DNA from 3 places in the Agrobacterium sp. LEGMi-208b genome. Region 1 is predicted to be linked to each of the others. Evidence: riboswitches for the same ligand, from Rfam matches in the RefSeq annotation. Region 1 holds a riboswitch; each other region holds the start of a gene.
What was found. Region 1 has a riboswitch for cobalamin ahead of AC5YUO_RS03415 (CbtB domain-containing protein). Riboswitches for the same ligand answer to the same signal wherever they lie in the genome.
Positions count from the first base shown of each region.

Region 1 (7,501 bases):
ACAGGAATCTAGCCAGCCCAAGTCCTTGGGCTGAAAGGACTCCTCTCGTCGCGCAGACGCGCGTCGACTGGATTCCTGTGACAAGCACAGGAACGAGGGCGGAGAGGGGTACTTCGACACATAACAGAGGCTGCGAGCTGCACTAAATCTCGTGCTCGTCGCACACTGCCAGCTCAATCTGCCGCGCGTTCCGGAGTTCCGTTTCCCAACTGGTTGCTCTGCCAGCCGCTCATCCACAATTGCCGCAGCTTCTCACCTTCCAGCTTGAAGAAGCTGCCGGTCGTTTCGCAGTCCAGCACCCGGTCCGAACGGAAATTGCGGATCGCCTGCCGCAGCTCGCACCAGGCGACGATATTAACTGTCTCCGAATAATAGATCACCGCAATCGGCCGAACCCGCCGCTGCGTTTCAGCGCCGCTTTCGTCGCGATAGCGCATGTCCAGCCGTTCCTCATCGCGCACCGCCCGCCGGACCGTCGCAAGATCGATGCCGGCGGGGGCAGGCGCGATGCTGCCCCAGGCATGCAGGGCATTGGCGGAAAGTGTCTTCGACAGTGGTTCGGGCAGGGAGGCGGCGATCTTGTCGCTGACCTTTCTTGCGGCCTGCCGCAATCCGGTATCGCCGGTGCGGGCGACCATGGCGAGCGCCAGCACGATCGCCTCCGTCTCCTCGATGGAGAACATCAGCGGCGGCAGGTTGAAGCCGGGGCGCAGGATATAACCGACGCCGCGTTCCCCTTCGATCGGCACGCGCATGGTCTGAAGCGCTGCTATGTCGCGATAGACCGAGCGCGTGGTTACCTCCAGCGTCTCGGCAATGGTCTGCGCGGTGACCGGCCGGCGCGCCACCCGCAGGATCTGGATGATCTCGAACAGTCTCGATGCCTTGCGCATTGCCGTTTTCCCGGTGGATTTGCACATGCAACTGACACAACGCTGTCAGTTGACCTTTCCTATAAATGAAAAAACACATTGAGAAACATGCGCTTTCCCTGATGTGTCGTGAACCGTTTTGGGAGATACTGACATGAGCTATGCCGAAAATCTCTGGCTTTTCTTTCTCGTCCTGTTCGGCATCATCATCCTGCCAGGCATGGATATGCTGTTCGTGCTGGCAAGCGCGCTGACGGGTGGCAGGAGAACCGGCCTTTCCGCCGCAAGCGGCATGAGCGCCGGCGGCATCGTGCATTCGCTTTATGGCGCCTTGGGTGTCGGCATGCTCGCGGCATGGATGCCGTCGCTGTTCCTGCCGCTTCTTGTCTTTGGCGCCACCTATATGATCTGGATCGGCATCGGCCTGATGCGCAGCGCGATCGTCGTGAATGGCGACGAGGCCGAGGCAAGCGCTTCGGTCAGAAAAGCCTTCTGGCGGGCGGTGCTGACCTGTCTTTCCAATCCGAAGGCCTATCTCTTCATGATGGCGATCTATCCGCAATTCCTCAAACCGGCCTATGGCCCGATCTGGATGCAGGGGCTGGTGATGGGCGCGATGGTGGCGGTAACGCAGTTCACCGTCTATGGCGCCCTGGCGCTGACGGCGGATAGGAGCCGGGCATGGCTGGTTTCCTCGCCCGCCGCCACGATCTTCATCGGCCGCGCCGCCGGTTTCATGCTGATTGCCGCAGCGTTGCTGACGCTGTGGGAGGCCTTGTCTTAGGCTTCTGTTTTCACGATGGAATTCACCGCAATGTGACTTCTTTTCGCCATCGGGAAAGGGCATCCTCGCGCCGTTCCATCTAGCGCCCGGTGTCCCAGCCGGAATCAAGGAGAGTGCGCATGAAACTGAAAACCATCACGGCGGCCATGCTGTTCGGCTGTCTTTGCGCCGGAGCGGTCTACGCTGCCGGCGAAGTCGAAAAACGTGAAGGCTTGATGAAGCAGATCGGCGGCTCCATGGGTGCGCTCGCCGCCATCTCCAAGGGCGAAAAGCCCTTTGACGCCGATACCGTCAAGGCCGCCGTAACGACCATCAGCACCAATGCCAAGGCTTTCCCCGACCAGTTCCCAGCCGGCACCGAGACCGGCAGCGCGGCTGCTCCCGCCATCTGGGAAAATTTCGCGGACTTCAAGGCCAAGGCCGCCAAGCTCGGCACGGATGCGGACATGGTTCTCGCCAATCTCCCCACCGATCAGGCCGGCGTCGCCACCGCCATGAAGACGCTCGGCGCCGATTGCGGCACCTGCCACCAGACCTATCGTCTGAAGAAGTGATCCAATGATTCTGGAAACGCCGCTTCCCGGCGGCGTTTTCCCGGCGCGAAAGACGCCTGACCGGGTCAGGTGAGAATGGGGAGAGGGGTATGTCTTCCATCTGGACGAAACTCGTGGGCGGGGCCGTGGTCGCGGCCATTGCGGGCTACGGCATATTCGCCTGGGTCACTGCGCCTGAGCGGCAGGCGCCCAGCCACTGGGTGAGCCTTGGCGAACCGGATCTCGCCAATGGCGAAACGCTGTTCTGGGCGGGCGGCTGCGCAAGCTGTCATGCCGCGCCCGATGCCAAGGGCGAGGGGCTGTTGACGCTTTCGGGCGGGCAGGCGCTGAAAAGCCCCTTCGGGACCTTTCATGTGCCCAATATTTCCTCCGATCCGCAGCATGGTATCGGCGGCTGGACGCTGGCGGAATTTGGCGATGCGATGACGCGCGGGGTGGGCAAGAACGGCGAACATCTCTACCCGTCCTTTCCCTATGCCTCCTATGCCCGCATGACGCAGAAGGACATCAACGATCTCTTCGGTTATCTGAAAGCCCTGCCGGCCAGCCAGAACGATGCGCCGGATCACGAGTTGCCGTTCCCCTTCAACCTGCGCATGGCGCTGGGCGGCTGGAAGTTCCTTTATTTCGATCCCTCGGCGCGGCCCCGCGTCGAGCTTGCCAATGCCAATGCCGAATTGCTGCGTGGCCAATATCTGGTGGAAGGACCCGGCCATTGCGGCGAATGCCACACGCCCCGTGATGCGCTCGGTGGCTTTGTGAAGGATCAGTGGCTGGCCGGCGGTCCCAATCCGGAGGGCGAAGGCCGCATTCCGGACATCACCCCCGGCTCGCAAAGCATCGGAAGCTGGGCGGAAGCCGATATTGCCAGCTATCTGGAAACCGGCTTCACCCCGGAATTCGACAGCGTCGGCGGCTCCATGGTCAAGGTGCAGCAGAACATGGCGCATCTGACGGCCGAAGACCGCGATGCGATTGCCGCCTATCTGAAGGCGATACCGCCGCGGTAGGGCCTGATACCTCTCCTCCGTCATCCTCGGGCTTGACCCGAGGATCCACCACCACGCCAGCCCATGGATCCTCGGGTCAAGCCCGAGGATGACGAACGAGAGGTGGGTAAGCGCCATTGACTCCCGTTCGCGCCCGGCAGATAACAATCCTGTGATGGTTCCTTCCGGACGTTCCGGAAGGTGAAAAGGGAACACGATAGGGAGCAATCCTCATTCGTGGCTGCCCCCGCAACTGTGAGCGGAGAGCCTGAAACGAAATGCCACTGGCAGCCCTCTTGCCGGAAACCGCGGTTTCCAGGGCGAGGCTGATGCCGGGAAGGTGTTTCAGGTTTTGACCCGCAAGCCAGGAGACCTGCCATCGCGGAAATGTCCATGCCGGCGGGGTGTCCGGAAGAGCGGAATGTCAGGGTGGCAAGATCAATGCTCCCTGTGTCAGTCTCGTATCCCCGTGGTGAAGTGTATCGCATGCGGTCCTGCGGCTTGTGCCGTTCGGCCGCGTCCAAGGGCGCGGGGTCGCGCCGGAGAGGGGTCACCATGTCCATCAACCAGAATACGGCCAACGCCGCCGTATCCGCAAAAACGGGCAGCTTCGCGCAATCGCTGACGGCGATCGTGCTTGGCCTGTTCGTCGTCGGTTTTGTCGGCTTTTCCCATGTGGAAGCCGTGCACAATGCCGCGCATGACACGCGCCATGCCAACGCCTTCCCCTGCCATTGAGGGGAAACGGCATGTCATCTTTTCGCAATATCGTCTTTACCGCCGTTCTCGTCGGTATTCTCGGCGGTTTGGCCGTGTCTGCCATGCAGTCTTTCGGCACCACGCCGCTCATCCTGCAGGCGGAAACCTATGAGAGCGCCGGCGAAGCGCCCCATAGCCATGATGCGCCGGCGCCCGGTGCCGCGGTTCCCGCCCATGAGCATAATGATGAAGCCTGGGCCCCGGCCGATGGTTTCGAGCGCACCGCCTATACCGTCGCCGCCAATGTGCTGACCGCCATCGGTTACGCACTGGTGCTGACCGGTCTCATCTCACTGCGCGGCACCAATACCGGCTGGCGTGAAGGCCTTCTCTGGGGCGTCGCCGGTTTTGCCGCCGTCATGCTGGCCCCGATGATCGGCCTGCCGCCGGAACTCCCGGGAAGCCCGGCCGCCGCGCTTGAGGCACGGCAGATCTGGTGGCTCGCAACCGTTGCCGCGACCGCGGGCGGCATTGCGCTCATCGCCTTCCGCCGCGAACCCTGGGCGGTTCTGCTGGCGCTGGTGTTGATCGTCGCGCCGCATGTGGTGGGCGCGCCCCTGCCGCCGGAAGGCGAACATGCGCTGGCGCCGCTGCCGCTCGAGCGTCAGTTCATCGTCGCCGCCACCATCACCAGCTTCGTCTTCTGGGCGCTGATCGGCACGTTGAGCGCGTTTTTCCTGAAGCGCTTCCAGCTGGCTTGAAACCATGCAGGACGCAGCGCAATGGAGTGAGGAACTCGATGCGCTGCGTTTTGCCGTTCCCGGTCACGGCGCTTTCTGCGCCGTGCACCGCCTTGCCTTCAAGGCGCTCCTTGGGGCAACACCGGGTCGCGAGGAGGCTCTCGCCTGTTTTCATGATCACGAGGCTGCCTTTGTCGCTGCGGCGCTCAGCAAGATAAACCGTTCAAATTTGCCCGCCGGCCGCAGCCTGCATCTGAATAGCCGCGATATTCGCCGTGCGATCGCGGGTGAGGGCGATGCCTCGGCGGCGCGGGTGTGCCGGGTGCTTGATCGGGGGTAGTCATCGCTGTTCTCACCTCCGTCATCCCGGCCTTGAGCCGGGATCCAGTCAGCCCAAGTCCTTGGGCTGAAAAGACTCTTTTCGCCGCGCAGACGCGCGTCGGCTGGATTCCGGCTCAAGGCCGGAATGACGGAGAGAGCATATTAAAGACGGCCAAGGCCGGTCCGCCTCACCCATGCTCCGCCGCAAAAACCTGAAGTTCCGCCTCGGCTTCCGGACCAAAGAGGCCGAGGCTTTTCAGAATTTCCACCGCGAAACTGACCGGCGCGCTGCCGGCCGCCGTGATGATGCCGCCATCACTGACCGCTTTCGGCTGATCGCGATAAAGCGCTTCACCGCGATAGGCCGGATAGGCCTTGTGCGATGCCAGCGCATTGCCGGTATGGGCGACATCGTTCAGCACCCCCGTGCCGCCGAGCGCGCTTGCCGCCGCGCAGATGCCGGCGACCAGCCGGTCCCTGTCGCGAAACCGCTTGACCAGCCCGCTAAGATCGGCAGCCGTTCCCTTTTCCCAGCTGAGACCGCCGGGAATGACGAGCGCATCGATGTCAACGGGATCGAGCGCGTCATAGGATGTGTCCGGCGTCACCTTCAGTCCGCCCATCGAGGTCACCGGCCTGCCATCAGGCGTGGCGTGCACGATCTCGACACCGAGATAGCTGCGCGCTGCCGCAGCAAGCAGCGCCGGCTCCCAGTCTGCAAAATCCTGCGCCAGCGCAATGGCGATCCGTGTCATGGCCGTCTCCGTTGGTTTTAATCAGGCGATGGACTGCATGTAGCGCATGCCGGTGACCGGCCGCGGCGCGAAATCCATGTTTTCGTAGAAACGATGCGCCGCGACATTGCCTGTTGTGGCGCTGACGGAAAGATAGTCGCAGCCCAGCCGCTTGGCGATATCGCGGGCGCGGGACACCAGATGCTGGCCCGTGCCATGGCCGCGATGGCCATCGCGCACGAAAAGATGATGCAATTCCATGCCGCGCCGGCCTTCCTGCGCCCTGTAGAGCGGCAGAAGCAGGGCGTAACCGATCAGCGCGCCATCGGCTTCAGCCACCAGCCCATGCACCCAGGGAAGCGGCCCGAACAGGTCGCGTTCCAGCTTGGCCGGCGTGATCGCAGCCGCATCGCCATGGTAGGAGGCAAGCAGCGTGATCATCTCGTTGAGTTCGGGCAGATCGGTCTTGCGCGCGCCGCGAATGATGACGACGGGCGGTCTTTCCAGTGTAAGGGAGCTATCTTCGGTCATTTTTTCGGTCCTTTGGTCTTATCGGTGCCGTCAGGACGTTTGAAAACAACAAAGCCGCCTGACGGCGGCTTGTTGACAATATGATCTGTCGAGCCGCCCTTAAAGGTAGGCCCAAAAGTACGAGCAGGAGATGGGTGCGCGTTCGTTGATCATGGGACATGCAATGCGCCCGAATCCGCAATCTGTCAAGCGGGTCAATTCGCAAATCGCGCGATTGCCGACAGGATGGCATCTTCCATTCCCGCATCGCCCGTTGAATGACCGGCGCCATCAATGGCAATCAATTCGCTATCCGGCCATGCCGCAGCCAGTTCGTAAGCGGTGACGGGCGGTCCCTGCAAATCGCGCATGCCCTGAATGAGTATGCCGGGAACGCCGGCCAGACTGCCGGCATTGCGCAGAAGCGCTCCATCGTCCAGCCAGGCTGCATGGTGGAAATAATGGGTGCAGAGACGGGCGCGGGCGAGAATGTAATCGTTGTCGCGCCATTTTTCCGGAAAGACCGAAACGCCCTCGGCACTGATCGAGCCTGCCTCCCATAAATGCCACTCAAAGGCGGCTGCAGCGCGCACGGCCGGGTCGGAATCGTTGAGAAGCCCGCGATAGGCGCCGACGGGGTCTTCCCTGGACATGTGATCCGGAATCGCGGCGATGAAGCGCTGCCATTGCTGCGGCAGAAACATTGCCAGCCCCTTGTACAGCCAGTCGATTTCCCGCTGCCGGGTGGTGGTGACACCCGCCAGCACCATGCCGCGCACGCGCTTGGTGTGGCGCTGCGCGTAAGCGAGAGCGAGTGTGGCCCCCCATGAACTGCCGTAGACCAGCCACTCGTCCGCCCCGAGCGTGGAGCGAATGACCTCCATGTCATCGATCAGATGATGCGTGGTGTTGTGCGCAAGGTTATGGGCGGCGTTCGGCGTGCTTTTGCCGCAGCCGCGCTGGTCGAACTGGATGATGCGGAAAATGGCAGGATCGAAGTAACGCCGCGCCGTCGACGATAGCCCTGAGCCGGGGCCGCCATGCAGCAGGACCGCAGGCCGTCCGGCCGGATTGCCGGCAATCGTCACGTGCAGCCTGTGGCCTTCGGAAACATCAAGGAAAATGGTGTCGAACGGCGTGATTTCGGGAAAGAGTTCGGCCATCCGGTATCCCTTTTTTCAGGCAGGTACGAGGCGCATACAGGGGTCGGATGACAGTTGAATGTCAGCCTCCCCTGTTGACGCTCAATGCTCACCTTCGCACATGCCGTGGTTGGAGAGTGCGCGGATGACGTAACA
Region 1 is NZ_CM183445.1:675,650-683,150, reverse strand. Features, by position in the region: gene AC5YUO_RS03435 (helix-turn-helix transcriptional regulator) at 174-893, opposite strand; gene AC5YUO_RS03430 (LysE family translocator) at 1,027-1,656, shown strand; gene AC5YUO_RS03425 (c-type cytochrome) at 1,776-2,210, shown strand; gene AC5YUO_RS03420 (c-type cytochrome) at 2,300-3,220, shown strand; cobalamin riboswitch at 3,359-3,594, shown strand; gene AC5YUO_RS03415 (CbtB domain-containing protein) at 3,755-3,937, shown strand; gene AC5YUO_RS03410 (CbtA family protein) at 3,949-4,659, shown strand; gene AC5YUO_RS03405 (hypothetical protein) at 4,664-4,978, shown strand; gene AC5YUO_RS03400 (type 1 glutamine amidotransferase family protein) at 5,148-5,714, opposite strand; gene AC5YUO_RS03395 (GNAT family N-acetyltransferase) at 5,736-6,224, opposite strand; gene pip (prolyl aminopeptidase) at 6,419-7,366, opposite strand; gene AC5YUO_RS03385 (MerR family transcriptional regulator) at 7,448-7,501, opposite strand, start outside.

Region 2 (7,501 bases), 970 kb from region 1:
TGCCGCGATACGTCGCGATGCCCGCCATCACCGTTCCCCCAATGCCGGCTGGCCGGAGGCGGCACTGGCCGGCGCGCTTGGCTTTGCGCTTGCCGGGCCTCGCTCCTATGGCGGGCAGATGATCGACGCGCGTTTCATGGGCGAAGGCGGAAGGGCGGCGCTGGTTGCGGGGGATATTCGCACGGCGCTGCGGCTGGCGCGGGTTGCCGACCTGCTGTTGATCGGCCTGTTCGGATTGCCGGCAATCCTTATCGCGCTATAGCAAGTAGCCTGTTGAGATCGAGGTGCTGTTCCATGTGCGCCGCAAGGCGATCAAGAACGGTGTCCACCTGCGCATCGTAGTTCAGTGCCGTGCCGTGTCCGCCAAGCCGCTCAAGCCACGCGCCGCGTTGGTGGTCATCTGAAAAAAGGCCATGGATATAGGTGCCGAAGATGCGGCCGTCAGGTGATATGGCGCCGTCTTCATGCCCGTCAATTTTCGAAAAAGGCAGGTTGTCGGGTCCGGCAGCGGTTTCGCCGACATGCATTTCATAGCCGGATAAATCAATTCCGTCGAAACTTTTCCCTGTAACGGAAACCAGTCGCTTGTCACCCGTCAGAATAGTGTCGACATCCAGCAGGCCGAGCCCGTCGACCGTCGCTGGCGGACCTTCGATACCGTCAGGATCGGCAATGGTTCTTCCAAGCATCTGGTATCCGCCGCAGAGACCCAGGATATAGCCGCCGCGTCTCACATGCGCCTTGATATCGATGTCGAGGCCTGCACTTCTCAGCACGGCAAGATCGGCGATGGTGGATTTCGAGCCGGAAAGCAGGACCAGCCGGCAATCGGCAGGAACGGTTTCGCCCGGCCGCACGCGGATCAGTTCGACATCCGGTTCCATATCCAGCGGATCGAGATCATCGAAGTTGGAAATATGCGGCAGGATCGGCACGGCGATGCGGATCTTCGCGCCCGGTTTTCGCTCAGCCGGGCCGGAAAGCCCGAGAGCATCTTCCGCCGGCAATTTTGCGGCGTCGGCAAAATGTGGCAGAAGCCCGATCGGGCTCCAGCCGGTCTTTTCGGCAATTATCCGCATGCCGTCCGAAAACAGGGTCGGATCACCGCGAAAGCGGTTGACGATGAAACCTTCGATCATCGCCGCGTCATCGTTTTCGAGCACTGCTTTCGTGCCGACGAGGCTGGCGATGACACCGCCCCGGTCGATATCGCCGATCAAGATGACGGGCGCGTCCGCGGCTCTGGCAAAACCCATATTGGCGATGTCATTGGCACGCAGGTTGATTTCGGATGCGCTGCCCGCCCCTTCCACCAGAACCAGATCGGCCTGTTGTTTCAGGCGGTCGAAGCTTTCCAGCACGCGCGGCATCAGCCCGGCCTTCATGTGCTGATAATCAGCTGCCCTGGCATTGCCGGCGATCTTGCCCTGGACGACCACCTGCGCGCCGGTCTCGCTTTGCGGCTTCAGCAGTACCGGATTCATGTGAACGGAGAGCGGCACGCCCGCCGCCCGCGCCTGCAGCGCCTGTGCGCGGCCGATCTCCCCGCCATCGGCGGTGACGGCCGCATTATTCGACATGTTCTGCGGTTTGAACGGCATGACGGAGAGGCCGCGCCTGACGAAGGCGCGGGCAAGCCCGGCCACCATCAGCGACTTGCCGACATCCGAGCCGGTTCCCTGAAACATCAGCACCCGTGCCGCCATGTCAGAATTCTATCCCCGCCTGCGCCTTTACGCCCGCCTTGAAGTGATGCTTCACGAGGGTCATTTCCGTCACCATGTCGGCGGCGTCGATCAGCGGCTGTTTGGCATTGCGGCCGGTGACGACCACATGCAGATCGGGCCTGCGGCGGACAAGCGTTTCGACCACCTCCTCCAGCGGCAGGTAGTCGTAACGCAGCGCGATGTTCAGCTCGTCGAGGATCAGGAGACCGATAGTCTCGTCGGCCATCAGGAGCTTGGCTTCTTCCCAGGCCTTTGTGGCCGCCGCAACATCGCGCTTCAGATCCTGCGTGTCCCAGGTGAAACCCTCGCCCATGGTGCGCCAGACAACCTTGTCGCCGAACAAAGTCAGCGCCTGCTGTTCGCCCGTTGACCATGCGCCCTTGATGAATTGCACGACGCCGACCCGCCGTCCGGTGCCGAGCATGCGCAGGGCAAGGCCGAAAGCGGCCGTGGACTTGCCCTTGCCGGGACCGGTGTTGATCATCAGCAGGCCTTTTTCGATGGTCTTTGCCGCAACTTCGGCATCCTGCACCGTCTTGCGGTTGACCATTTTCTGCCGGTGGCGTTCGGCTTCGCTGTCGCTGATGTCGCGTATCATTGCATTTTCCTTTTCATCCAGTGGCGCGGGATCCGCTGCCACCCGCCGTTCGGAGCGGCGACTATACCCAATTTGCCGCACCCGGCAATGCGCCGGCCACGGGGCCGCGGCATTGACCCTTCCGCCCGTTCAGCCTAAGGGTAGCGAACTGACGGTCTTTTCGCGGCAACGGGAAAAGCTAAGAGGGAACACGGTTCCAACCCGATCACCGGGTCATTCCGTGGCTGCCCCCGCAACTGTGAGCGGTAAGCCCGCACCGTAAAGCCACTGGACCCTTAAGATGGTTCGGGAAGGCGGTGTCAGGGTGTAAAGCCGCGAGCCAGGAGACCTGCCGTTTCAGGAAAAACGTCTGTCGGGCGGGGTGCTCCGGTCAGTCGGTTAGATCGAACATCCGGTTTGCGCCTGTCCGCATGCCGTTTTCGATATCCGCACCCCGAGATATTTTTGCAAGGCGCGGGAAACGATACGGTTTGGATATTTCAGCGACATCTTCATCTGCAGGCGGAAACACGCCGGACGAAACGGCGTCCGGCGTGATCGTCTTCGTTTGCAGGAGCTGTCGCGATGAAGCCGATCCCAATGCCGAACCGCGCCCCGGTTCGCATCTTGTCAACGCCGTCATCGCAAAGGCGGAGGAAACGGGTATCACCGTTCATTCCGTCAACTGCCTCGCCAATTGCAAGCGCGGGCTTAGTGCCGTACTGCGCAGTGCCAGCGGCTGGTCCTATGTTTTCGGCGGGCTGACCCCCGGTGATGCGGAAGATTTGCTGACCGGCGCGCGGCTGCTGGCTGCCGCCCCCGATGGCCTGATGCCCTGGCGCGGCCGCCCTGAACCCTTAAAGCGCGGCATGGTGGCGCGCATTCCCCCATTCGATTTTACCGAGGAGAAATCATGAGCACCCTTCTGGACCGCGTTCCCTGCACGATTGTTACCGGCTTTCTGGGGGCGGGAAAAACCACGCTGCTGCGCGGGCTTCTAGAAAAGCTGGATGGCAAGCGGCTGGCGATCATCGTCAACGAATTCGGCGATATCGGTATCGATGGCGAAATTCTCAAAGGCTGCGGCATTGAGAGCTGCCCGGAAGAAAACATCGTCGAACTGGCCAATGGCTGCATCTGCTGCACGGTGGCGGATGATTTCCAGCCCGCCATCGAACAGATTCTAAGCCGCCAGCCCAAGGTGGAGCATATCCTCATCGAGACCTCGGGCCTTGCCCTGCCAAAGCCGCTGGTGCAGGCCTTCCAGTGGCCGGCGATCAAGAGCCGCGTGACGGTGGATGCCGTCGTGGCGGTGGTGGACGGCGCCGCCCTTGCCGAAGGTCAAGTGGCGCATGACATGGAAGCGCTCGCCGCCCAGCGGGCCAATGACGAGGCACTCGATCACGATGACCCGGTCGAAGAGGTTTTCGAGGATCAGGTCGCCTGCGCCGATCTTATCGTGTTGACCAAGGCCGATCTTCTTGATGATGCCGGTCTGGACAAGGCCAAGGCGCATGTTCTCGAACATCTGCCGAGGGCGGCAAAGATCGTTGTGGCCTCGAATGGCGCCATCGACCCCGCCGTTCTGATCGGTCTCGGCCTTGCGGTGGAAGAGGATATCGAAAACCGCCGCACCCATCATGATGGTGAACTTGACCATGAACACGATGATTTCGACAGCTTCGTCATCGACCTGCCGGCCGTGACCGATCCGGAAGCGCTGGCAGCCCGTATCGCCGAGACGGCGGCTGCGGAAAATGTCCTGCGTATCAAGGGCTTCATCGAGGTTTCCGCAAAGCCGATGCGCCTGCAGGTGCAGGCTGTCGGCAGCCGCGTCAACCACTATTACGACCGGCCCTGGGCGGCGGGTGAAGAGCGCCGCAGCCGCCTCGTCGTCATCGGCGAAAAGGGTCTTAACCGCGAAAAGATCGAACAGATGCTGGCCGCCTGACGATGCACATCCTCGCCACCACGTCCTCGTCTCTGGACGATCTGATAGAGCCGGTTGATCTCAACCAGCCCCGGTCGGATGTGGTGATGCTGTCCTTTTCGGCAAGCGATCTGGCGGGGCTGGAACAGGCGTGGCGGAAAACAGAGGGTGCACTTCCCTCTCTGTCAGCCGCCAACCTGTCCGAGCTTCGGCATCCCATGTCGGTCGATCTTTGGATCGAAAAGACGGCGGAACATGCCAGCGTTATCCTTATCCGGATTCTCGGCGGTGCGGAACGCTGGCGGTACGGCGTCGATCAGCTTTCCATTCTTGCGCGTAAGCACGGCATCAAGCTTCTGCTTTTGCCGGGTGAGTGCAGCGAAAGGGACGAGAAGCTTGAAGCGGCCTCGACCGTCGATAGGCGGATTTTGGGCTCGGTCCTCTCCTTCTTCCGCGAGGGCGGGCAGGAAAATATGGACCGGCTTGCTTTTGGTCTTGCCGCTCTTGCAAGGGGCGAGGCATGGCCGGATATCGAAGCCGAACCGCTACCGAAAGCCGGTTTTTACCGGCCCGGTATGGGCGTTGTGGATCGGCTGGAAGCCTGTGCGGGTTTTCCCGCCGATGCGCCGGTTCTGCCTATTCTCTTTTACCGCTCCATGCTTCTGGCGGCGGATGCCGCGCCTGTGGAGGCGCTTTTCGAGGCGCTCTCGCAGCGCGGCTTTGCGCCCTTGCCGATTTTTGTCAGCGGCCTGAAGGATGGCGAGGCGGTTCGGTTCCTCGAAACGGCGCTGCCCGATCTGAAGCCCGACGCCATCATAACCGCTACAGCCTTTGCCAGCCAGACGGATGACGCCGGCGCAACCCTGTTCGACCGTCTCGGCGTGCCGGTGTTTCAGGTGGTGATGGCGACGACGCGACGCGATGGCTGGGCGGAAAATGCCCGTGGCCTCAATCCCTCCGATCTTGCCATGCATGTCGTCCTGCCGGAGCTGGATGGCCGGATTCTCGCCGGTGCGATCTCGTTCAAACAGACGCGAATGGATGGCGGCGTCAGTCTCCTGAATGTGCCAGAGCCTGACCGCGTCGCACAGGTGGCAAATCGTATCGCCGCTTTCCTGCGGCTGCGGAATGCCCCTCCTCGAGATCGCCGCATCGTCATTCTGATGCCGGATTATCCCGGTGCGGCACCCGGGCGAACCGGTTATGCCGTCGGCCTCGATGTGCCGCAAAGCGTGCTCGAAATGCTGCGCGATCTGGCCGGGGCCGGCTATGCGGTCGAGGATATTCCTGAAACCGCATGGGCTTTGCTCGAGCGTATCGAACAGCAGGGAGCGGCAATTGATCTTCCCGCTTATGACGCTCATTTTTCCGCCCTGCCGCCGGCTGCCGCCGCATCCGTAAACGCGACATGGGGTGTGGCAACGGATGACGACGCACTCGTTGATGGTGCGTTCCGGTTCCGCGCCGCCCGTTTCGGCGAAGTGTTCGTGGCGCTCGCGCCGGACCGGGGCCGTAACGAGGATCGCCGGGTGGATTATCACGACCCTGCCCTGCCACCTCGCCATGCTTTGGTTGCCTTCGGTGCGTGGATGCAGCGGGTCGCCGATGCGCATGCCATTGTGCATGTGGGGGCGCATGGAACGCTGGAGTGGTTGCCCGGCAAGACGGTGGCACTTTCCCGCGATTGTTTTCCCGAAATCGTCACCGGCCCACTGCCGGTGGTCTATCCATTCATCGTTTCCAATCCGGGCGAGGCGGCGGTCGCCAAGCGGCGTATCGCGGCCGTGACCATTGGCCATGTTCCGCCGGTGCTGGTGAATGCCGGGCTTTCGCCGGAGCAGTCGGCGCTGGAACAGCTGGTCGACGAATATGCGCAGGCGGATGGGCTGGATCGCCGCCGCCGTGACCGGCTGGCGAAACTGATCGTTGAAAAGGCGCGGGAGACCGGGCTTGCGGCTGAGGCGGGCGTGGATGCGAAGGACGATGCCGATGCGGCGCTGTCGCGCATTGACGCCTTTCTCTGCGACCTCAAGGATTTCGCCATCAAGGACGGTCAGCATGTTTTTGGCCGCTGTGCCGAGGGCGAGACCGATCTTCTGCGGCTTGAAAGCGCCGAAGCGGAAAAGACTGCCTTGGTTGCTGCGCTCGATGGTCGGCATATCGTCCCAGGCCCTTCCGGCGCACCTGCGCGCGGACGTCTCGACGTGCTGCCCACCGGCCGCAATCTCTATGCCGCCGATCCGCGCACCATGCCAACACCGACGGCATTCGAGCTGGGGCGCATGGCGGGCGAAGAGGTGCTGCGGCATCATCTGCAGTCCCATGGCGACTGGCCGAAACATCTGGTTTTCGATCTGTGGGGCAGCGCCAGCCTGCGCAATGGTGGTGAGGATGTGGCGCAGGCGCTGCATCTGATGGGGGCGAGACCGATTCACGACCCCGCCACAGGCCGCGTCACCGGCATCGAGGTTCTGCCGCCGGCGAGCCTGGGGAGGCCCCGTGTCGACGTCACCTTTCGCATTTCCGGCCTGTTCCGCGATATGTTTCCGGCGCTGATCGCGCTTCTTGACGCCGCCGCCAAGGCCGTTGCGCGGCGGGAGGAAGCGCCGGGCGACAACCCTCTGGCGGAAGAGGCCGCCACGCTCGGGTATATTCCGGCGCGCATTTTCGGCTCCGCGCCCGGTACTTATGGCGCCGGTATCGAAGAAAAGCTTGCAAGCGGTAAATGGGAGGAACGTGAGGAGTTGGGCCAGGCCTATCTCGATGCGGCGAGCCACGCTTTCGGCGGTGGGGATGGGCTGGAGATTTTCGAAGATACCGGTTTTGTGGAACAGGTCAGGCGCGCCGATCTTCTGGTTCATAGCGGCGACGATCCGGGCCGCGACCTTCTGGACGGTTCTTCCGATGTCGCCTTCATCGGCGGTTTTTCCGCCGCGAAGGCTGTGCTTGGCGGCGTCGCCGATATTGTCGCGCTGGATACGACAGATCCGGCGCGCCCGCGTGCAAGGTCGATGACGCAGGCGCTGACGCGGGTGGTGCGCGCGCGCGCCGTCAATCCCCGCTTCATCGCCGGGCAGATGCGGCACGGTCCGCGCGGCGCGGCGGAATTCGTCGAGACGGTGGATCGGCTGATCGGCTTTGCCGAAACCACCCATGCGGTGTCCCCCTCGTTAATCGAGGCGCTTTACGATGCCTATTTCGGTAATGAGGACGTGCGCGATTTCATCCTGCGGGAAAACCCGAAGGCGGCGCAGGTGATGGCCGAAC
Region 2 is NZ_CM183445.1:1,648,584-1,656,084, forward strand. Features, by position in the region: gene cbiB (adenosylcobinamide-phosphate synthase CbiB) at 1-262, shown strand, start outside; gene AC5YUO_RS08150 (cobyric acid synthase) at 249-1,706, opposite strand; gene cobO (cob(I)yrinic acid a,c-diamide adenosyltransferase) at 1,708-2,325, opposite strand; cobalamin riboswitch at 2,461-2,675, shown strand; gene AC5YUO_RS08160 (DUF1636 family protein) at 2,796-3,221, shown strand; gene cobW (cobalamin biosynthesis protein CobW) at 3,218-4,255, shown strand; gene cobN (cobaltochelatase subunit CobN) at 4,258-7,501, shown strand, end outside.
Region 2: it holds a riboswitch for cobalamin, as region 1 does, so the genes downstream of both, AC5YUO_RS08160 (DUF1636 family protein) here and AC5YUO_RS03415 (CbtB domain-containing protein) in region 1, are expected to answer to the same signal.

Region 3 (7,501 bases), on a different replicon from region 1:
TCGCATCGAGCCTATTTCGCCTCGCCGATATCGGCACGCAGGACGTAATAATCGGAGCCCCACGGCTCGTAGCTCTGCAGCCGCTTCGAAAGGCCGACATACCAGACGGGCGAGACCAGGAAGGATGCCGGAACATCCGCAAACAGTTTCGTCTGCGCATCAAGGGCTATCGTGGCGCGTTCGCCCGCATCGCCAGCCGTCGCGAAACGATCGAGAATGGCATCGAACTCAGGCGAGGCGTATTTCGCATAATTGAGCGAGGCGCCGCTGCGCAGCATCGAATTGAGGAAAAAGGCCGGGTCTCCGTTCGGGGCGGTATGCTGCGCCCAGAGAGCGATGTCGAATTCGCCGGCAGCAGCCACGTCCTGAATATTCTCCACGACCTTCGTATCGAGTTCGATGCCTATTCTGGCAAGCTGAGCCTTGACCACCGGCAGCATGGTGACGAGGTCCGGGCGCTGCGGATAGGTAATGGCGAGAAGGCGCAACGTCGTGCCGTTCTTCTCACGCTTTCCTGCCGCATTCTTCGTCCAGCCGGCTTCATCGAGAAGCGCTTCGGCTCTCGCAAGATCGGTCTGCCGCTGCTCTTTCCCGGCAAAGGGAAAATAGGCGGCATAAGCGCCGGTCGCGGGTTCACCACCATTGATGGCGGCAGCCAGTTCCCTGCGGTCGAAGCCAAGATCGAGCGCCTGGCGCACTTTGATATCGGCGGTAGCCGGCCTCGTTGTGTTCAGGAAAGCGAGATATTGATAACCGACGGGGAAAGACTTGATCGTCAAATCCGGATTTGTTTTCAGACGGCTTACGACCTCTGACGGCAGACCGAAGGCAAGGTCCAGTTCACCGGCTTCCAGCGCCAGCGTCATGCTTTGCGCATCGCCGAACCTGCGAAAATCAACCGAAGAACGGGCATCCGCATCGGCAAAATGGGTGTTTGGCGTAAGCGTCAGAGATGTATCCGCCTTGAAATCCGCGATCTGATACGGCCCGGTGAACAGCGCCTTCCCGTCGGTTGCAGGCTTGTAGGCGATCAGCGGCCATTCGGCAAAGAGCGCCTGAAGAAAGGCTACCGGCTTTTGCGTCGTGATCATCAGCGTCAGATCATCAGTTGCCTTGAAATCCAGCTTTCCACCCGTTGCCAGCGCCGCCTTGTTGGTTGCAAATGTGTGGTCGAAACCGGCGGCAAGCGCAGCCGCCGTTACAGGCGAACCGTCGGAGAAGGCGCGGCCCGGTTTCAGCGTCACTTTCCAGCCGAGATCGCCGGTGCGTTCCGCTTTTTCGGCAAGACCGGGCACAAGCCGCCCTTCCCGATCGACGGTGAAGAGGTTTTCACCCACACCATGGCTGACAAGCGCCCAGCCGTTCGATCCCTTTGCCGGGTCAAGACCGCTCGTGATGTAGGTGGCGCCAACGCGCAAGGGCTCGGTGGCGAGAGCGCTGGCGCCCACACCCGTGATCAAGGCCGCAAGCCCGGCCGCGGCCAGACGTGAAAAGCTCTTTGCCGACATTCTATTTCCTCTCATGCTATTCGGACAGATTACGAAGCCGCTGTTTGCGGCCGGTCGGGTGGTAGGCGAAATCGTCAACGATGCTGCCACCCAGCAGGTGTTCGGCAACGATGCGATCGACCGCCTCTTCCGTGACGCCGCCATAATAAGTGCCCTCGGGAAAGACCTGCAGGACAGGCGCAAGGTTGCAGGGGCCAAGACAGGTTGACTTGGCGGTCATGGTGCCCTCACCCGCAATCCGAAGCTTCTGCCGTTCCTGGTGGTTGCGCAGATGACCCCAGATCACATCCGCACCCGCCGAATTGCATGGCGCCCCCTGGCAGACGAGCACACGACGCTTCTGCGCCGGGACCAGCGATCCTTCGCCTGCCGGGCGAACAGGCCCTGAAAGGTCAAGCACCTGCGCCGTTGCGGCCAGATCTTCGAGCAGGCGTGCCATCAGGCTGCTCGATGTGGGGCTTGCTGTTATGGAAAGGGACGGCCATGGTCGGAGGTCACCTGCCCGCCATCGTTTCAATGTCTTGGTCATCCAGTTGCGAAAACTGGGCTCCAGCGGCAGCATCAGCGGAACGATCAGAATATGGCCGACATCCGCATCGATCAGCTCGAACAGCGCTTCATGGAGTGATGGTGTTCCCTGCTCCGTGAAGGCGATGCGAACGGTCTGCGCACTGCAAAGCCCCTCGGCCTGCATTGCCAGCCGCTGCATGTCCTGATGAGGCGCGGCGGCAAAGGCCGACTTGGCGACAAGCAGCACCGCTTCCGGCACGGAAGGCTCGCGATGGGTGGGATGGGTATTGTCTGTCACATTGCCTCATTCACGAGGCGGCGTCGAAAATGACGGGTCTCCGGCAGAAGACCGGAAACAGCCATCATTCCCATGGCACCCCCCGACCACGGAATTACATGATGTCAGGCAGGTCTCCTGGCTTGCGGGTCGAGGCCATCTCACCTGTCTTCCCGGCATCGCTGCCAGTGACATCGTGGGCGATAGGCTCACCGCTTACAGTTGCGGGACAGCTCCGGAATTTAACCGGATTCCCTCTTAGCTTCCGCCGGGCGGCGGAAGAACCATGACGGAGCGACCCTACACTGCCGCCTGTCACTGTCAACCGCCTGCACCAGTGCTGAGAACTCTACAGTGAAGCCTTTCGTTATGTTATAAAGTAACATTAACCATTCATGACGAACTGGTCAATAGGTCAGTCTGTTTATTACCAAGGAAGGAAGCAGCTTGAAGCAGGATCTTGACATCACAAAGCGGCGCGGCAGACAAACGGGCGCTCGATTTCAGGCTCCAGAACCCTCCACAAGATGATGGCCCTGCTGTTAGCTATCTGCCGATATTCCTCTGTAAAGCCAGTTCCAGGTCCTGTCGAAATATAGATCGACAGACTGCCTTGTATCAAATTCGGCGCTGCCCATCATCGCCGATGAGGTGGGCAATGCGACAAGACAGTGGATGAGGTGGCTGGCGATCAGGCTCACGTCCCCAGCTGCAATCATGCCCGCATCCTGCGCTGTCTGTACGGCATCGACGAGCCGGTTCATGATCGGATCGGGCTGCGGCGGGATCGGTGCTTTCTTTTCGAACACGACAGCTTCACTGAAGGTAATGCGCTTCAGCGCAATGAGGTCCGGCTCCATGTTGATATGTAACAGTTCGCGCATCAGGGTCCGCAGGCGCTCAAGAGCGTTGCCCTGCGCCATCGGCAAGTCTTTCAGCCGCGCCACCGCTTGGGCATGAGCATGTTCCACTACCGCCTCGAACAGGGCGACTTTCGAGGGAAAGCGGCGATAGACAGTATCCTTGCCTGCCCCGCACTGCAACGCGACCTGCTCCATGGACGTGCCGGCAAAGCCGCGCGTAGCAAAGAGTGTGGTCGCAGCGTCAATTATCCGTTCGGCTGCGGCGTTCTGTTCCGCCTTCAAGGGACGACCGACCCGCGCTGTGGCATTTATTCTTTCCGACACCAGATTTCCTCCGCACTTGCACGTGCCCGACCTGTTTGAAGATGTCGACCAGGATTGCCAACATAAAAGTTGACCAGCGCCTTCATATTAACTGGACAGGACGGTCCCGTTTGATTTATTCACTCTAGCAGATTTCCCAAGCTTCGACCATGGGGGCGAATTCGTGAAGCAAGGTCTTTCCTTTAAAAACATTCTGACGGCCACAACTTTTCTGGTGGCAACCCACGCCCTGGCGCAGGAGCAGGGCACGCAGTTGGAGACAATCGTCGTGCAGGGCAATGCCGCAGCGGCAGGAACATCCGCTGCGATTGTCGCCAAGTCCACTCGGTCGGCAACCAAGACCGGAACACCTTTAGCCGAAACGCCGCAATCCGTTACCGTCGTAACCCGCAAGCAGATCGACGACCAGAATCCGCAAACGGTCAGTGAGGCGCTGCGTTACACAGCCGGTGTGTTGTCTGACCGGGACTCGAACTCACGTTACGATTCCGTATTTCTGCGCGGCTTCGGCGCGTTCGGCACGGCGACCAATTATGTGAACTATCTCGACGGTTTGAAACTTCAACGTGGTCAGGCCTTTGGAACACCCTCCATTGATCCGTTTCTCCTTGAGCGCATCGACGTCCTGAAGGGGCCGGCAGCACTTCTCTATGGCCAGGTGAGCCCCGGCGGCCTCGTCAATCAGGTCAGCCGCAAGCCATCGAGCGTACAGTCAAACGAGACAAGACTCGAAGTCGGGACCGATGGAAGGGTTCAGAGCGGTCTTTATTCCACCGGCCCCATCGCCACGGATGGAACATGGCAATATGGTATCGGCATTGTTGGCCGTTCCTCCGGCACACGCTATGACGATGTGGATGAAAAGCGTCTCGGCGTTGCGCCATCCCTCAAGTGGCAGCCGGACGAGGATACCTCGCTCGTTGTTTCCGGTTATTATCAGCGCGATCCGGAAGGTGGCTATTTCAACTCGCTTTATCCGAAGTTTCTGGCTCCCGCAGGCTATGCCGGTTTCCTCAGTCGGGACCTCAATGTCGGGGATCCCAACTACGACGCGTTCAGGCGCACCCAGTATGGTGCCGGTTACGAGTTCGAGCACACGTTCGATGACCAGGTGACCATCCGCTCCAACTTCCGATATTCCGGCGTGGATACCGATATGCGTTCGCTCCAGATGAACGGGCCAATGTCCGCGACGGGTATTATTCCCCGCTGGGCTGTCCATTCCATTGAGGGCGCTGAAGGCTTTTCCTTCGACAACCAGGCTGAATTCAAGTTCGAAACCGGCGCCATCGGTCATACGCTTCTTGCCGGCCTCGACATTCAGCGCTCAAGCAGCAGTTGGGAATATCTGCTGGGTGGCGCGACGCCGCTTGATGTGGCCAATCCCGTTTACGGCCGACCGGTCGGGCCGTTCATGACGGCAGTCGACAATGATCAGTCGCTTCGCCAGACAGGCATCTATCTCCAGGATCAGATCGAGATCGGCGGGCTGCGCGGCGTTTTCGGGGTGCGGCACGACTGGGCCCGTCAGGACACTGACAATCTCCTTGCCGGAACATCGTTGAAACGATCCGACAGCGCAACAAGCTATCGCGCCGGCCTGCTTTACCTTTTCGATAACGGCATTGCGCCTTATGTCAGTTATTCCACCTCGTTCGAACCTTCCACCAGCGTTGGCGCCAATGGCAGTCCGTTCAAGCCGACGGAAGCGCAGCAATATGAGGTGGGCGTCAAATACCAGCCTTCAGGGCTGGACGCCATGTTCACGCTCTCCGCTTTCGATATTCGCCAGCAGAATGTGGTCTATTACAACGCCTCATCAGGCTTCAATGAACAACAGGGCGAGATCCACTCCCGCGGGCTGGAGTTCGAGGCGAGGGGGAACCTCACCAGCAATCTCGAACTTATCGCTGCGGTTTCCCTGCTCGACACGGAAGTTTCCGAATCCGGCATCACATCGATCATAGGCAACCGCCCGCAGGCCGTGCCGCGCTACTATGGTTCGCTCTGGGCGAACTACACCGTCGATTCCGGTGCGCTGGAGGGCTTAAGCGTCGGCGGCGGGATGCGTTTCGTCGGCTCCAGCTATAGTAACGACACCAATACGGTGAAAGCCGATGGCTATACCCTGCTTGACGCCGCACTTCGTTATGATTTTGGAGCAACGAACCCGAAACTCAAGGGGCTGCAGGCGACACTGAACGTCACCAACCTGCTCGACAAGGACTATTACTCCTCCTGCAGTTCCGAGTATTATTGCCAGTACGGCAACGGCCGCACGGTGCTCGCTGGCCTCAGATATAAATGGTGATGTCGCCGTGATCATAACGAGACGAGGCTTTTGCATTTCCTTTGCGGCAGCCGGCATCCTTTCCGGCATTCAGCCCGCCGGAGCCGAGCAGCCGGTTACCGTGAGGGATATGGCGGGGCGCGAGGTACATCTTCCCGCCCTGCCGAAAAGGATCGTTCTGCTGGAGGCGCATGACCTGCTGACGATGTCGCTCCTGCATCGCGATCCTGCGTCGCTGGTCGTGGGCTGGGCCGCCGTCGATCGGCTCGACAGCGGTGAATTGCAGACGATCCTGCTGAACGGCCATTCCGTCAGCACGGTCGGGACGCTGAGCCCGGACACGCTTTCCCTTGAAGGGCTGATCGCCCTGTCTCCCGACCTGATCGTAACCACGGCCTTCATGACGCCGCAGGGTGATGAGAATTCCCTGCTGCAGAGGCTGAAGAAGATCGGCATTCCCGTGGTGTTCAGCGACGCCTCCTCAAACGCGGCCGATGAGGCGCGGGCAAGCGGCCCTGTTGATGCGATGAAAGCATCTATGCGCATGTGGGGAACACTTCTGGGTGCTTCAGGCAAAGCAGAGGCCTATATCACCTTTGTCGAGCGGGAACTGGCGGGCATTGCAACGTGCGTTTCAGGTGCGAAGCCCGTCACGACCTATCTGGAGGTCCAGTCGACGCTCGACGACTGCTGCTGGGCGGCGGGCAGAAAGAACTGGGGAGAATTGCTGGCGCTGGCCGGTGGTCAGCCGCTTCCGGGCGTGGTCGCGCCGTGGTTTGAGAAGCTGTCGCTCGAATATCTTCTCGCCACACCGCATGAGGTCTACATCGCCTCCGGCGGCGGCTGGGCCTCGGGTGGCCGCCCGTCCATCGGCCCTGGAATCGACGCCGAACAGGGTCGACAGGGATTACAGCACCTGATCGAGGGCCGCCCGAGTTTCGAACATCTGCCGAGCGTTCGTTCAAAGCGTGTTTACGGGATATGGACCGGGTTGATTACCAACTTGCCCCTCAACGCGCTGTTTATCGCCCAGGCAGCCAGATGGCTGCATCCGGATCGATGTGCCGATATCGATCCAACCGCCATTCTCGACACCATCAATCGCGACTTCGCGGCGTTTCCCATAAAGGGACCGCTGTGGGCGGCGATCTGAGACACGGAGCCACGCCCGATGCCATCGACCAGCAACAACCGATACCGCGCACATGCCGCTGTCCAGTTTGAAAAGATTAACGACTATATCGAACCGATTGTTGAATCGATTGCAACGCACGACATGACCGTCAAGAAGGCAGGTGGCATTCATCATATCCATTCGCCATTCGGCGACGCCACATTCGAGGCGACGGCAAACGGTTTTCGGTTGACGGCGGAAGCTCCCGATCCCGGCGGCCTGAACCGGCTGAAACATGCTCTGGTCGGGCCGATCGGTTTTATCGCCGCCCGTGAAAATCTCGATATTCAATGGGAAGGCGATCATGCGGACCCCGCCTTACCCGACGATCTGCGCATTTTGCGGGTGCAGACCATTGAGGATCTGTCGCCCCGCTTTCGCAGGATCGTCTTCAAGGGGGAAAACCTCGAACGTTACGACCGTAAAGACCAGCTCCACTGTCGTCTCATTTTCCAGCCGCGCGATATCGCCGCACCACGCTGGCCGCTACTTGACCATCGCGGGCATGTCGTCTGGCCGGACAATATTGCGGTTCCGACGCGCGTCTATACGATC
Region 3 is NZ_CM183446.1:1,586,950-1,594,450, reverse strand. Features, by position in the region: gene AC5YUO_RS21800 (ABC transporter permease) at 1-6, opposite strand, end outside; gene AC5YUO_RS21795 (ABC transporter substrate-binding protein) at 12-1,508, opposite strand; gene AC5YUO_RS21790 ((2Fe-2S) ferredoxin domain-containing protein) at 1,525-2,316, opposite strand; cobalamin riboswitch at 2,407-2,600, opposite strand; gene AC5YUO_RS21785 (TetR/AcrR family transcriptional regulator) at 2,838-3,482, opposite strand; gene AC5YUO_RS21780 (TonB-dependent siderophore receptor) at 3,646-5,793, shown strand; gene AC5YUO_RS21775 (ABC transporter substrate-binding protein) at 5,801-6,925, shown strand; gene AC5YUO_RS21770 (DUF2218 domain-containing protein) at 6,944-7,501, shown strand, end outside.
Region 3: it holds a riboswitch for cobalamin, as region 1 does, so the genes downstream of both, AC5YUO_RS21790 ((2Fe-2S) ferredoxin domain-containing protein) here and AC5YUO_RS03415 (CbtB domain-containing protein) in region 1, are expected to answer to the same signal.